One region of the Calorimonas adulescens genome, then DNA from elsewhere that is predicted to be linked to it. Evidence: riboswitches for the same ligand, from Rfam matches in the RefSeq annotation. Region 1 holds a riboswitch; the other holds the start of a gene.

What was found. Region 1 has a riboswitch for FMN ahead of FWJ32_RS04645 (ECF transporter S component). Riboswitches for the same ligand answer to the same signal wherever they lie in the genome.
Region 2: linked by a shared signal. The riboswitch ahead of ribD (bifunctional diaminohydroxyphosphoribosylaminopyrimidine deaminase/5-amino-6-(5-phosphoribosylamino)uracil reductase RibD) and the one ahead of FWJ32_RS04645 (ECF transporter S component) in region 1 are both predicted to bind FMN.

The regions. Positions count from the first base shown of each region.
Region 1 is NZ_VTPS01000005.1:67,992-75,757, forward strand. It holds gene FWJ32_RS04630 (sigma-54-dependent transcriptional regulator) at 1-1,610, opposite strand, end outside; gene FWJ32_RS04635 (M23 family metallopeptidase) at 1,908-2,726, opposite strand; gene spoIID (stage II sporulation protein D) at 2,776-3,804, opposite strand; gene FWJ32_RS04645 (ECF transporter S component) at 3,866-4,462, opposite strand; FMN riboswitch at 4,525-4,638, opposite strand; gene FWJ32_RS04650 (hypothetical protein) at 4,756-5,532, opposite strand; gene FWJ32_RS04655 (ABC transporter ATP-binding protein) at 5,529-6,227, opposite strand; gene FWJ32_RS04660 (GntR family transcriptional regulator) at 6,220-6,597, opposite strand; gene FWJ32_RS04665 (THUMP domain-containing class I SAM-dependent RNA methyltransferase) at 6,977-7,766, shown strand, end outside.
Region 2 is NZ_VTPS01000006.1:91,216-98,981, forward strand. It holds gene FWJ32_RS05370 (oxidoreductase) at 1-69, shown strand, start outside; gene FWJ32_RS05375 (SDR family oxidoreductase) at 323-1,084, opposite strand; gene FWJ32_RS13435 (hypothetical protein) at 1,568-1,729, shown strand; tRNA gene FWJ32_RS05385 (tRNA-Gln) at 1,749-1,822, shown strand; tRNA gene FWJ32_RS05390 (tRNA-Glu) at 1,828-1,903, shown strand; gene FWJ32_RS05395 (class I SAM-dependent methyltransferase) at 2,134-2,757, shown strand; gene FWJ32_RS05400 (trans-sulfuration enzyme family protein) at 2,769-3,905, shown strand; gene cysK (cysteine synthase A) at 3,909-4,832, shown strand; gene FWJ32_RS05410 (S-ribosylhomocysteine lyase) at 4,834-5,277, shown strand; FMN riboswitch at 5,343-5,456, shown strand; gene ribD (bifunctional diaminohydroxyphosphoribosylaminopyrimidine deaminase/5-amino-6-(5-phosphoribosylamino)uracil reductase RibD) at 5,541-6,626, shown strand; gene ribE (riboflavin synthase) at 6,633-7,268, shown strand; gene FWJ32_RS05425 (bifunctional 3,4-dihydroxy-2-butanone-4-phosphate synthase/GTP cyclohydrolase II) at 7,281-7,766, shown strand, end outside.

The DNA of each region.
Region 1 (7,766 bases):
TTACCTAGAACACCCAGGATAGCAGCCAGAAATCCCGCTTCGTCGTCTGGAATTTTAAACTGTGGAAACTTGTTATTCAGGAGTTCTACCATTTTCTCCGCAATCTTATATTCATCTGCATATTTCTTTTTTATGGTAGTAAGGTGGCTGTTGATTACTGTCTTGCCGCCCTTCAACCTTTCAAACAGTGAATTTATATGGAGAAAAATGGCATAATACAGCCTCTCACTAACATTTTCAACCGAATTTGAAACTATGTCAACAATATCATCTATGATTGTATAAAGGGATGGGTCTATAAGCTTCTTTAACGCTTCGCTGCCCAGGTTCTTTTTAAATTCAATCGAAAGCTGATTATAATATGATTCTATCTCTATATCCAGTATTTTCTCTATGTCATCGTCCTGATAATTCTGTGATTTAAGCTTTTCAATCCTATCCTCAAGTTTTTCGTAGAAATCTGTCTTTAAGAAATCTATCCCGTGAACACTTATTCTTTCTCTTTTATCAGCCTCCCGGAGGACTCTTTGTATATCCCTTCTGCTGTCTATGTTAAGCAGGCTGTTTTTAACATGAATCGGTAGCTCGTCGGTTGTGATAATAAGCCTGTCTTTTATGCCGGTTTTGTATTTTAAGAATGCTTTTGCGACAGACACCTGTATATCATTTTTCAGCTGGCCGATATTTCCGCTGCACTGATATACAAGAAAAGCCTTCATTGCATCGTCTACCATATCTATAGGACTACCTATCCTCTCAGATTCTATGCTTACAATATCTTTTACCAGTTCCAGCCTTTCCTCAATCGGCCTTTCTGCAAGGGCTGGCAGACTTATCACCACCGGTATCCTCCTCAAAAATGTGGCCAATAGTAAAGAGGTAGGGTCTTCGGTGGTAGCGGCCACGATCATAATGCTGGCCTTTCTCAAAGCAGTCTCACCAAGTCTCCTGTACTCGTCCTTATCCATAAGATAAAAAAGCATCTCCTGACCCTCGGGTGGAAGCCTGTGAACCTCATCCAAGAAAAGCACGCCGCCGTTGGCCTTTTCCACCAGGCCTGGCCTGTCGCTGTCCGCTCCTGTATACGCCCCTTTTGAACTGCCAAAGAGGTGGGCCATCAACAGCTCCTTGTTGTTGGCAAAATCCGCACAGTTAAAAGTCACAAACGGAGCGTTTTTACTTATAACCCCGGCTTCCCTGGAGTAGTTGTACATGAGTTCTGCAAAAAGCGATTTCCCAACCCCTGTGGGACCCACTATAAGCGTGGGCAGCCCATGTGGCGGATAGATACAGGCAGCCTTTGCCTGCTCAACGGCTGAAGCGAGGCTGCCCGATGTACCTATGAGATTATCAAAGGACGGTAAACTCTTATCCAGTATCCTCACCCTTAATGGCTGATCATCACTTACAACATTTTCTGCTATGGAGTAGAGTACCGGCCTACCCCTTTTCTTTTTGACCCTTCCTTCTTTAACCAGGTAGTTAAGTTCAGTACTGCAGTTATTGCGGCTTATACCAGCCTCTTCAGCTATTTCCTCTGTGGTGTACCAGTGGTTATCCGTTCTTTGAAGGCCACGCAGTGCTTCGTATACCTTGTCTCTTCTGCTCATGTGCTCCCCTCCCCAACTATATCTATATTATATCAGAATGTTTATTCTGGTGTAACAACTAATATGCCATGACCGCATCAAACGCACTCTTAAAGCGAGTCCATTATACTCTTATTGAGGGGCAAACGCAGCATGGGTATCCGCATGGAAGCATACCCGACGGAACACAGACAGAATTATAGAGTGTCAAGACGAATACCCAGGCATATAGATGCTGCTGGCATACTGATATGAACAATGTTGATTTTTAATGTAAAAAATAAAGGCCCGGCATCACCGCCAGGCCAATTAATTCGCCTAATATTTTACATAATCAGCAGGATTAACATTCTTTCCATCCTTCAGCACCTCAAAATGCAGGTGGTCACCATCAGCTATCTCAAACAGCGCAGTATTTCCAATCCTCCCTATAACATCCCCTGCCTTTACATTCTGTCCTTCCTCCACATCTACACTGTTATCCAGGTTACTGTAGCGGACAGTTATTCCGTCCCCCAGATCCAATTCTACCGTTACACCTAATTTCCCATCCGTGTAGACCCTTTTTACAGTACCATCCTCCACTGCCACTACATCGTTGCCAAACTCACTCTTTATGTCCATCCCATTGTGTGTTGTCCACTGCTTTAAAGTCTCTGAGTATACCATACTGTCAACAGCAAATCCGTTGCCAGCTATACCATCAACCGGTTTTATCCATGCACTGGTTTTTGTCTGATCACTTGATAACTCCTGCGATGACACAGGTTTTATACTTGGAGACGTATCAGACTTTTTGGGGGTTGAGGCTTTATCCTTCACTGTCTCTTCATGTGTCCCCTGACTAGTAGCTGTGTTACCCTCTGTCATATTTTCCTTTACCTTTTCATTAAACTCTTTCGTCTCCTCCATTTTTTGTGAGTCCGTAACTATTATCTTTGAATCGTTGCTTTTTAAGGTATTGTCCAGATTCTGCACATCGCTTAGCGGTTCTTGCGACAGTTTATTCCTGTTATATGTAGTGACATAGACGGCAGTCACCGCTACCGCCACAATACATACAAATAATAGCACAAAAAAACTCTGGGTGTTTATCACTCCATATATCTTTTTCCACCACTCCGAAATTCGTTTCATTTTTCCACCTCCAACAGGTAGTATAACCATTTGTTGGAGGTTTATACATCTAATTTTCTAATACCCACCACATGTTGGTTACTTCTATCCCTTGATAATAGTGTTTTAATATGTCAATGTATGTATAGCCGTGTTTGGCCAGGCCGTTTGCCCCGTACTGGCTCATGCCCACACCATGTCCGTAACCTGTAACAACAATCTTGACGGTATCACCATCAAACTTAAAGACAAAATTATTAGAATTCAGACCCATATATGTCTGGAAGTCCCGTCCAGATATTATCTTATTGCCCACCTTTATGTCTTTTACTCTGCCTCCTGCCGTGTAGTCAATTATTTTAACTTCCGAAGAAAGCTTATTCTGGTTTATCTTAAGCCCCTGCACGTTTCTTTTAAGTATGTTTACAAAATCCCTCCTGGAATACTCCACAGTTGTCTTAAATTTTGGGGCCCCCTCTTCGTAGGGGCTGTCTACACTCCTCAAGTATGGTATACTGTTTCTCCAGACATCCTCAGAATTCTCCGTCTTGCCTCCTGATATCGCATGAAATACGGGATCTATCAAAAGATCCTCATACATGGCCACCTCGCCTTTTGTATCCTCAACGGCCCTGGATATCTTATCCCAGTAATAGTCTGTATCCTTACCCCATGTAGATACCATATCACTCTTTTCTGCATAGGCCTGGCAGTGGGTGAAGTCAGTGCATATATCAGCCCCCTCATGCAGCTCACATCCGGGCCCACCAAACTCTCTAAGCCTTGCCAGGGCATATGTCCTGGCAGCTACGGCCTGAGCCTTTAATGCTTCCATCTCAAAGGCCGCCGGCATCTCGGCCGCCACCACACCTTTAACATATTCCTCAAATGGTATAGAAACAATCTTATTGCTTTTGGTCATATAGACACTTATCATTAGTACCCCACCATCCTTTTGAGCCCCATTACCACCCGCCTCTGTACTATCAGGATCTACATGGTGCGGCTCCTGTACCTCCACCTTCTCCTCTGTCACACGGCTGCCGCACCCATATGTAAATACAAGGGCTATTATAAGCAAAAAAATAAAGACCCTCATACCCCTCCTCCTCCAAATACTATGTATATGAGTCGGGTAAAGAAAGTATGAGGGCCAATTTTTAGTTGTGAAGTATAGGCGATAACCTCTTGTATACCAGCAAAGTAATCAGTGATACTGCCAGTCCTTTTAAGATATTAAATGGAGCTATCCCAAACACCACTAAGGTCTTTACATTCACAATTAAAGAGTTCACCTCACTGCCCATCTTGACTATAGCATCCATCGGTATCCCCATCATTGTCTGATATAGGGGTAAGAGCACAAAGTAGTTAAAAAGGCATCCCAATACAGTCATAAACAGCGTACCCAACATCATCGATATTATGGCCACATGCTTTGTCTTATGCTTTCGATACATAACACCGGCTGTAGCTACCAATGCACTCCCAACTAAGAAGTTTGCCAGTTCTCCCACACCTGCAGTAGTCGTGCCCTTAATAGCTATATGAAGCACATTCTTTATGAGTTCTATAAGTACGCCTACCACAGGCCCCAAAGCAAAGCTCCCCAATAGTGCAGGCACCTCGCTCAAATCCATCTTTAAAAATGCTGGAAACAAAGGCAGTGGAAATTCAATAAACATAAGTACAGTAGCTATAGCAGCTAACATACCAGTCTTTACAAGTACTGTTGTCCTTTTATGAACCATTTCCATTTAGACCCCTCCTATCAAAAAATCCCGAAGGCAATAACCTTCAGGATTTTAAACCCAACAAAAAAACACTTCTCCCATCCAGACTATACTGTCGGCTCCGGAGTTTCACCGGATCTGCCTTTCGGCTCGCGGGCTTTACCGCCGGTCGGGAATTGCACCCTGCCCTGAAGTTACTGCCTTCTTATTAAGTTCTGACTATATATTAGCACATATATGTTAAAAAATCAACAGCTTTTTGAGTCAAAGATGTTCGCTGAAGAGTGCAACTAAAATTACCAGATTTCTGTATCTCACTATAATACCTCCATTCTATTTTCATATAGCCACCCTGCCGAAATAAACATAAGGACTGCTATTAATATATAGAATATACCTGGAGTCAATGATATTGAAACGCTACCCGGGTTAAAAACCGAATTCAAAGTAGAAAACCCATAGATCTTCATCCAGATTGGCGGGAGGATATCCACCGTCCATTCAGACAATTTTTGTGCTATATAGCCTGGCAGTATATATGCTATAAATGCTGCAAGAAACCTGATAAAGGGTATATCTATAGACCTGTATACAGTGTAGGAAAATATACCGGTAATTATTCCAAACGCGAGAAATCCTGTGCCAAGAAGGTAAAAGCTTATCGAGTCCTTAAGGATTGCATTCCACAGTTGTCCTGCGTATACAGCCTGCACCTGAGCTACCCTCACGATGAGATCCCTGTTTAATACAGTCAGAAAGCCTGACAGCATCAACAGGTTATAGATGACAAACTTAACAAACACCAAAAGAAATTTAGCGCCTATCACCATATAGCCGCTAACAGGTAGCGACATAAGGGTGTATATCGTCCCATGCTTATACTCATCGCCCATTGCAGTAAAGCTGCCTACCACTGCCGCCAGGGCAAATCCAAATACCGGGATAAGCGATACGGCTGTGGGGGCGCCTTCAGGCCAGGCCGCTACCCTTGTCAAGAGAAAGATATAGAACGCTGCAAGTACAGCTATGGATATGCAAAAGCGATAAATCTCCGTATGATATTCATTTTTTAGCAGAGAATATAACCTCTTCATTGAAGCACCTCCTTAAAGATATCCTCGATGGATTTTCCCCTCTGGTCTCTCATTTCATCTGCATTGCCAGACATCATCACCTCTCCATGGTCCAAGAATATTACCTCGTCAAATATCTTTTCAATCTCGGACACCATATGCGTGGATATAATGATTGAACTTTCGCCTTCTCTGTAACCTTCCAGTATCCCGGTGATTATCTTGTCCCGCGAAAGGGGGTCTATACCGCTTAAGGGTTCATCCAAAAGGTATATCTCAGCGTTCCTGGATAGAACAAGGAGCAGTTTTAGCCTTTCCATCATGCCTCTTGATAGTGAGGTAATCTTATCCTCAGGGTTTAAGGCCATCAGTTTCAAGTAATCTTCTGCTTTATCTCCATTGAAGTCATCAAACATTTCTCTGTAAAAGGAGATAGCATCTTTTATTCTCATCCATTTATATAGATGGCTGCCCTCCGGCATAAAAGAGACTATGCCTTTTGTGGCAAGGCCTGGCCTCTTCCCATCGATCAACACTTCACCCTCCGTAGGTTTTAAAAGACCAGCAATTATCTTTAAGAGGGTAGACTTGCCACTTCCATTATGTCCTAAAAGTCCAACTATCCTTCCTTTTTCAATATTTAAATCCACGCCCCTCAATGCCCATTTGCTGCTGTATCTCTTCTTGAGATTGACCGCCTTTAAGAAATCACTCATTGGTCCCCATCTCCTCTCTGCAATATATTTCAATCATTGAAGCTATTTCCTTATAGGCAAACCCCAGGCCGTTCATCTCTTTTATAAAGTTTTCAATGAGCTCCCGGGCCATACTGTCTCTTATATTTCTTACACGACCTTCATCCTCTGTAACAAAACTTCCCATCCCCCTCTTCGTATTTATCACTCCCTCTCTTTCCAGTTCCTGATATACCCTCTGCATTGTATTGGGGTTTACTGTATATACGATGGCCATATCCCTGACAGATGCCAGTCTTTCCCCCGGACTAATCTCTCCTTTAGCTATTTTTTTCTTAATATCGTTCATTATCTGCAGATATATAGGATAATGCTCATCCAGACTGTTCATGTTTCACCTCCAATACTACTGTATTAGTTATATAGTACACTAATGTTACGCATATGTCAATCAAAATTTTTATTAAATTCTTCGCTCAGTCATTAGTGATTTATAACCTCCAAAGACATATTTAAAAATTATTTATCACTCATTATCAGTCTTGGATATATTCAACTTTATTTGCCCTGCAAATTACTGTATAATCTATTCAGAGGTGTATTTGTATGAATAGGGAAAAGATGTTAAAAAGGATAAAATCCCTGAGAGAGGAAAAGGGGCTCACACGTGAAAAACTGGGAGAGGGTTTTTCAAAGGGGTATATAAGCAAGTAAGTATACTTTATCTGGCAAGATCATACCCCATGCGGGTAATGGAAGGATAGGATGAAATGGCAAAAATAGACCTTATAGCGACAACACTTTTAGGAGTTGAATCCATTGTAGCAAAAGAGATAAGGAAATTGGGTTATAAAGATGTAACCGTGGAGGACGGCAGGGTAACATTTACCGGGGATGAGATGGCTATCTGCCGGGCCAACCTGTGGCTGAGGAGTGCCGAGAGAGTCCTTGTAAAGCTGGGAGAATTTAAGGCAGAGACCTTTGACGAACTGTTTGAGGGGACAAAGGCCATGCCCTGGGCTGACTGGCTTCCTGTCAATGCCGCCTTCCCGGTAAATGGCTATTCTTTAAGGTCAAAGCTATTCAGCATACCGGACTGCCAGGCTATTGTCAAAAAGGCCATAGTGGAAAGCATGAAGAAGAGGTACAGGAAGGAGTGGTTCGAGGAGGACGGCCCGCAGTACAAGATACACTTCGGGATAATCAAGGACAGGGCCACGCTTATGATAGACACCAGCGGGCCAAGCCTTCACAAGAGGGGATACAGGGAGATCTCCAACGAGGCACCCCTACGCGAGACCTTAGCCGCTGCCATGATTGAAATAAGCAAGTGGAAGCCGGAAATACCACTATCAGACCCATTCTGCGGTTCGGGGACTATACCCATAGAGGCTGCGCTCATCGGTACAAATACTGCCCCGGGGATTAACAGAGAGTTTATATCGGAGAAATGGGAACGGCTACCAGAAAGACTGTGGAAGGGTGCAAGGGAGGAGGCCCTGTCCCTCATGCGGCCGGATTCAAAGCTCAATATTATGGGGTCTGATATAGATGGCCAGT
Region 2 (7,766 bases), on a different contig from region 1:
AAAGCTGGTAAAATTATCGATGCTACACATCAAGGTTTCCATATAATTCGCCTTCTGGAAGAATTGTAAAATTCGGAAGCAATTTTTATTAAAAATATGAAGCCCTGGGGCTGCTGGCTCAGAGTAAGTTAAAACTTCATAAAAAATTTCGGATTGATATAAATATAAAGGTTGAAGTTAATAAGAATATAATTTCATTTTTAAACGATAAAAATAAAAGCCCTTTTGGGCTTTTATTTTTCTTATGATGCGGAGAGCGGTAATCGAACCAGAACGGTTTCTGCAATTTCTTTATATTGTATACTTTTTTCCTAATGTTAACTTAGTCAGCTACCATGCCTCCGTCAACAGGCAAAGCAATACCCGTAATTGCTGCAGCTTTTTCTGAGCAAAGAAATACACAAGCTGCCGCTACTTCATCCTGACCAATGAATCTTCCAATGGGAACATCTACAAGATATTGATCTCCAAAATGCGGGTCCTTCTCCAAAGCCTTTTTCATCCCGATAGATAACATCGGCCCAGGACAGACACAGTTAATCCTAACACCTTGTGCGGCAAAATCTAAAGCAGCGGCCTTTGTCATCCCAACAACAGCAAATTTTGCAGCGTTATATAAACCTTGCTTGCGCTGACCGACAAGACCTCCAGCAGATGCCATATTGACAATAGATCCACCACCGGATTTTATCATAGCGGGTATTTGATATTTCATTCCTAAATATGTACTCCGTGTACAGATATAAAACATTTTATCGAAATTTTCTGCAGGCACCTGTGTGATGTCGGTAAAATCCGTATTTGTACCTACAATATTAATAGCAAAATTGAGTCCACCATATGTTTCAACAGCAAAGTTGACAGCAGCTTTAATATCCTCTTCACTGGTTACATCACATTTAATGAAATAAGCTTCACCACCGACTGCCTTTACTATATTTACGGTTTCCTGCCCTGCTTCTTCACTGATGTCTGCTACCACTACTTTGACACCTTCTTGTGCAAACATAGTAGAAGTTATTCTTCCTGACCCGCCGCCTCCACCAATGACAAGAGCTACTTTGCCTTGCATACCGTAATCCATAATTATTTTCCTCCTTCATCTCTTTCACAGATTTCAATGCACTTGAATACACCCGGTCTTCTGTTTGGATGTTGTCCTGATTTCAGCAAAAAATGTTTTGTACTGTTTTACTAATAGTTTATTACTATAGTACTAAATTAATAGTACTACATTTCAAATTGAATGTCAAGCAGTTTTGTGTAAATTCAAAACTGAAATACGAAAGTTATTTTTTCAGAAATTCTACCTATATAGCCCCCTAAAATAGCTAAGCAATCTACTGCCTGACTTTGGAGAAGACCTTGCCATAGACAGCAAAGCAATACAATCTTTTGCAACCTATCCCAACAAAAATAAAGAAGAAGGCGGCAGAAGAGATATAGATGCAGACAAAGGCTATGATGGCATTAAACTCATAAAAGGACTCTATGACGGCTATGACATAAAACCTATTTATAGACATAAGGGACATGTGGAAAGACCCTGATAAAACCAGGCATTTAAATGACAAATGTGAAAATGCCGTCTACGACTATAGAGGGAATGCGTACTGTTACTGCCTTGGTATCAATACCAAAAGAGAAATGGCATCAGGAGGATTTGAAAAAAGATAGAAAAAAGTCCAGCATAAAAAATACTTGCATGAATGGAAAACTCATGTTATAATATCAATCGTCAGTTGAATTGCGGGATTGTGTAATGGTAGCACGCATGACTCTGGATCATGCTGTCTAGGTTCGAATCCTAGTCCCGCAGCCATTTGTGGCCCCCTGGTCTAGCGGCCTAGGACGCCGCCCTCTCACGGCGGTAACAGGGGTTCGAATCCCCTGGGGGCTACCATTTACATAAGAAAATATTTATTGTGTTTAAGAGGCAGGTTTTTACCTGCCTCTTAGTTGTTTTGTGGACACTTTTTAAGCACTGCACATCTTTGCCCACTCCCTGCGCTACCTTAATTCATACTAAATTACATGGAATTAAAATGCTTAATTCCTATTGATTTACTATGAATTTAGTGTTAAAATAGGCATATAATTCACAGTAAATTAGTATGAATTAGGAGGATGAAGATGGATGTGGTGGGATATTTCAACAAAGTGGCGTATAAGTGGGACAGAATGAGGAAGGGATATTTTGGCGACGAACTGAGAGAGCTTTTGTTACAGGAGATAGATGGTTTTCCAGGCCTTATAGTGGATATTGGATGCGGTACTGGATTTTTGACTATAGAACTGGCAAGGAATGCGGGTTGGGTCCTTGGTATAGACCCAACGGAGAAGATGATGAATGAGGCTAAGAAAAATGCCTCTGCTGCAGGAGTAAACAATATAACATTTATAAAGGCTGCCATGGAAGAGATACCACTCCTTTCTGATTCGGCTGACATGATTTTTGCCAATATGGTGCTTCACCATGTGGGCAAGCCGCCAACCGGTTTGAGAGAGGTCAGGAGGGTATTAAAGCCTGGTGGCAAACTCGTGCTCAGTGATGTGGAGGAACACCATAAGTCCTGGGCCAGGGATGAGATGGCTGACGTATGGCTGGGTTTTGGGCTTGATACTATAAGAGAGTGGCTTGGAGAGGCAGGATTTACAGAATATGAGGTGTCATATTCCGGGTTTAATGCGAGGGCAGTTTCAAGGTCAGGCGACATATGCGAGCCCGCAATATTTATAGCAAAAGCAATAAAGTGAGGAGGCTTATAATGGGTATAAATACAAGGCTGATTCATGGCGGTATATCATGGGATAAACAGACAGGGGCAGTCAACATACCAATCTATCAGACATCAACCTTTAAACAAAAGAGTCTTGGCGAAACGTACGGATACGAGTATTCCAGAACGGGAAACCCGACACGGGAGGCGCTGGAGTCTCTGATAGCAGAACTGGAGGGCGGCCTGGCCGGTTTTGCCTTTTCCTCAGGCATGGCCGCAATATCCTCTGTCTTTATGCTGTTTAACTCTGGGGATAAGATAGTCCTGCCAGACAACATATATGGTGGCACATACAGGGTAATGGAGAATGTATTTAAAAGGTTTGGGCTGAGAGCAGTATACATTGATACCACAAAAATAGAAGAGGTAGAGAAAGCCTTTGAGGGTAAAGCCAGGGCTATCTTCATTGAGACGCCCACGAACCCCCTTATGGACGTTACGGACATAAGGAGAGTGGCGGAGGTCGCAAAAAGGGCGGGAGGTTTAACCATTGTGGACAACACCTTTATGACGCCTTACCTGCAAAGGCCTATAGAGCTAGGGGCTGATATAGTGGTACACTCCGCCACAAAGTACCTGGGAGGACACTCTGATGTGGTGGCAGGCCTGGCCGTAACAGCCACCGAAGAACTAAAGGAAAGGCTGCATTTTATCCAGAACTCCGTCGGTGCTGTACTGGGTCCTCAGGACAGCTACTACATCATAAGGGGCGTAAAGACCTTAGGTGTCAGGATGGACAGACATGAGGAAAACGCCATGAAGGTAGCAAAATGGCTTAGAACTCAGGAAGGGATAGAAAAGGTCTATTACCCGGGTCTTCCCGACCACCCCGGACACAAGATAATGAAAGGCCAGGCCGACGGCTTTGGCGGTATACTCTCATTCAGGACATCAACTCCACAACTGGCCTTAAAGATATTAAACGGGGTCAGACTCATCACCCTGGGAGAGAGCCTGGGAGGGGTAGAGAGCCTGATATGCCAGCCTGCCACCATGACCCATGCATCATTCCCAGAGGACATTAGAGGCAGACTGGGCATAGACGACTGCCTTGTCAGGCTGTCGGTAGGCATTGAGGATGCGGACGATATAATAGAAGACCTCAGGACGGCAATGGGGGGTTAGGGGATGGGTTACTATAACGATATAAGGGAGATAATAGGCAAGACACCGCTTCTAAAACTGAATCACCTTGATATCCCACATGGAGTAAACATATTTGCCAAGCTGGAGTACCTCAACCCCGGTGGAAGCGTAAAGGACAGGACCTGTCTCTATATAATAAAAGAGGCAGAGGAAGAGGGCCTCATAAGGCCTGGCTCCACTATCATAGAACCTACGGCCGGCAATACCGGGATAGGTTTAGCTATGGCCTGCCTCAATAAAGATTACAGACTGATACTGGTGGTGCCGACCAAGTTTTCTGTAGAGAAACAGCAGCTAATGAGGGCACTGGGGGCAGAGATAATAAATACACCAAGGGAGGACGGGATGATGGGGGCACTAAAAAAGGCAGAGGAACTGGCAGCGCAAATACCGGCTTCATTTATACCCAACCAGTTTGCAAACCCTGCCAATCCGAAGGCCCACTACGAGACCACAGGCCCGGAGATATGGGATGACCTTGATGGGGATATAGATGCCGTGGTAATGGGCGCTGGTACGGGAGGCACATTCACAGGGGTAATGAGATATCTAAAGGAGAGAAGACCGGAGATCAAAGGGGTTTTGGCCGACCCTGTGGGCTCCATAATAGGCGGCGGTGATATTAAAGGCTGCTATAAGATAGAAGGGATAGGCAATGACTTTATACCTGAAACCATGGATATAAGCCTTATAGACCATGTGGAAAAAATCTGCGATGAAGAGGCCTTTGCCATGGTGAGTGAGCTGGCACGAAAAGAGGGACTCACTGTTGGTTCCTCGTCGGGTGCCAATGTGTGTGCGGCATTAAAGTATGCTAAAATAGAAGGCAGGGGGAATATAGTCGTGATACTGCCCGACAGGAGCGACAGATACTTCTCCGAGGGCATATATGGATTGGAGGGATAACATGGCAAGAGTGGAGAGTTTTGAACTGGACCATACAAAGGTAAAGGCGCCATATGTCCGCCTTGCTGCCGTGGAAGAAGGAGAAAAGGGTGACAAGGTTGCAAAATACGACATAAGGTTTATTACGCCCAACACAGGAGCTATGTCCACAGGTGGGATGCATACATTAGAACACCTCTTGGCAGGATACTTCAGGGATGAACTGGATGGGGTCATAGATGTATCACCCATGGGATGCAGGACAGGCTTTTACCTCATAAAATTCGGCGTCTCATCACTGGAGGATATAAAAAGAGCTTTTGAAAACTCACTTAAGAAGGTGCTGGAGACAGAGGAGGTCCCCGCTGCCAATGAGAGGCAGTGCGGCAACTACAAAGACCATTCTCTTGAGGACGCCAGACAGCACGCAAAGAGAGTCCTTGATGAGGGGATAGGTATTGTGTGAAAACATGATAATATATTGACGATAAATAAAATGAGTGGTACAATTAATATAATGAAAACTGAAGAAAATACCTTCAGGGCAGGGTGAAATTCCCGACCGGCGGTAAAGCCCGCGAGCCGTAAGGCAGATCCGTTGTAACTACGGGGCCGACAGTATAGTCTGGATGGAAGAAGGGTAGATGCAGTGTGTCTATCTGTGTATGCAGGTATGCTCTGGAGTATTTTTCCAGAGCTTTTTATTTTATACGTAAAGGAGGCCAGGCCATGGATGAAGTATTCATGAAGAGGGCGTTGGAGCTTGCCTTAGAAGGTGCCGGCAGGGCCAATCCCAATCCCCTTGTAGGCGCTGTTATAGTAAAGGATGGCGAAATTGTTGGGGAGGGATACCATAAGATTTATGGAGATGCTCATGCCGAGGTGAACGCTATAAAGGCCGCAGGAAGGAGGGCAGAGGGCGCCACGCTGTATGTAAATCTCGAGCCATGCTGCCACTATGGCAAGACGCCGCCCTGCACCGAGGTTTTAATAGACGCCTCTATCAAAAGGGTGGTGGTTGCCATGAGGGATCCAAACCCGCTGGTAGATGGCGAGGGTATAGCAAGGCTCAAAGAGGCAGGTATAGAGGTTAGCTGTGGTGTGCTGGAAGGGGAGGCAAAGGCGCTGAACGAGATATATATAAAGTTTATAACGACACACCTGCCTTTTGTTATATTAAAGGCAGCCATGAGTTTAGACGGCAAGATTTGCACATCTGAAGGAGACTCTAAATGGATAAGCTCGGAGACATCCAGGGCTTATGTCCATTCTATAAGAAACAGGGTTTCAGCTGTAATGGTGGGGCTAAACACTGTGATTGCTGATAATCCACATCTGACCACCAGGATCAAGAACGGGAGAGATGCCAGGCCTGTAATAGTAGATTCTCTGGCTTCCATCCCCATATCAGCCAATGTGCTGTCAGGCAACAGGCCCATAGTGGTTGTTACAGAGAGGGCCCCTATTGAAAGGGTGAGTACCCTTAAGGATAAAGGGGCAGAGGTCATCTATACAGGAGAGGACGAAAATGGCATGGTAGACCTGAATGAGCTTATGTATAAACTGGGTGATATGGGCATAGACAGTATCCTCCTTGAAGGAGGGGGAAGCCTCAATTGGAGCGCCGTAAAGAAGGGTATAGTGGATAAGTTCTTGTTCTTTGTAGCCCCCGTGATTATTGGAGGAGCATCTGCCCTAACACCGGTTGAAGGAGAAGGATTTAAGACGGTATCAGGGGCATTAAGACTTAAAAGGCTAAGCCTTAAAAGCTTAAGTGATGACATCTTAATTGAAGGGTATCCTGAAAGAAGGTGATTGGCTGTGTTTACTGGAATTGTTGAAGAGATGGGTAGGGTAAGGCACCTAAATCGCACAGGCGGAGGTATATCTCTGGCAGTAGAGTGCGAGAAAATCCTTCAGGGGATGGCCGTAGGCGATAGTATAGCCGTAAACGGCATATGCCTCACTGCTACAGGAGTAATGGGGAACCATTTTACCGCCGATGTTATGCCTGAGAGTATCCTGAGGTCCTCACTCAAGAACATCCGCATAGGTGACCACGTAAACCTTGAGAGAGCTCTGCCTGCAGATGGAAGGTTTGGCGGACATATTGTGGCAGGACATGTAGATGGTACAGGGACTATAGCCTCTATCAGGAATGAAGGGAATTCAAGGAGGATATGTATAAGGGCTGATAATTCAATTCTAATGTATATAGTGGAGAAGGGTTCTGTAGCTTTAGATGGGGTAAGCCTCACTGTCTCTATGGTCTTTGAGGACACCTTTGAGGTATCTGTCATCCCTCATACCCTGTCGTCTACCACCATAGGTAAAAAAAGGGTTGGAGACATGGTGAACATAGAGTGTGACGTGATTGGGAAATATATAAGGAAGTTTTTGGCTGGAGAAAAAGGGAATGGCCTTGCTGAAAAGCTTAAAGAAAACGGCTATATTTGAGGAGGGATATAAATGTTAAATTCTATAGAAGAAGTCATAGAAGACATCAGAAACGGCAAAATGGTTATAGTCGTGGACAATGAGGACAGAGAAAATGAGGGTGATATCGTAGCTGCGGCAGAGATGGTGACACCCGAGGTCATAAACTTCATGGCAGGATATGGACGCGGACTGATATGTGTGTCCATCCCTTCATACAGGGCAAGGGAGCTTATGCTTTCACCTATGGTCCAGAAAAATAGCGACAGCCATGAGACTGCTTTTACAATCTCTGTGGACGCCAGGGAAACCTCTACAGGTATTTCGGCATATGAAAGGGCAAAGACTATAAAAAAATTGATATCGCCAGATGCCGTGCCTGAAGACTTTAACCGGCCTGGCCACGTCTTTCCGCTTATCGCAAGGGATGGCGGGGTTTTGGAAAGGCCAGGCCATACCGAAGCCTCCTCTGACCTTGCCCGTCTTGCCGGCCTCTATCCCGCAGGTGTCATATGCGAG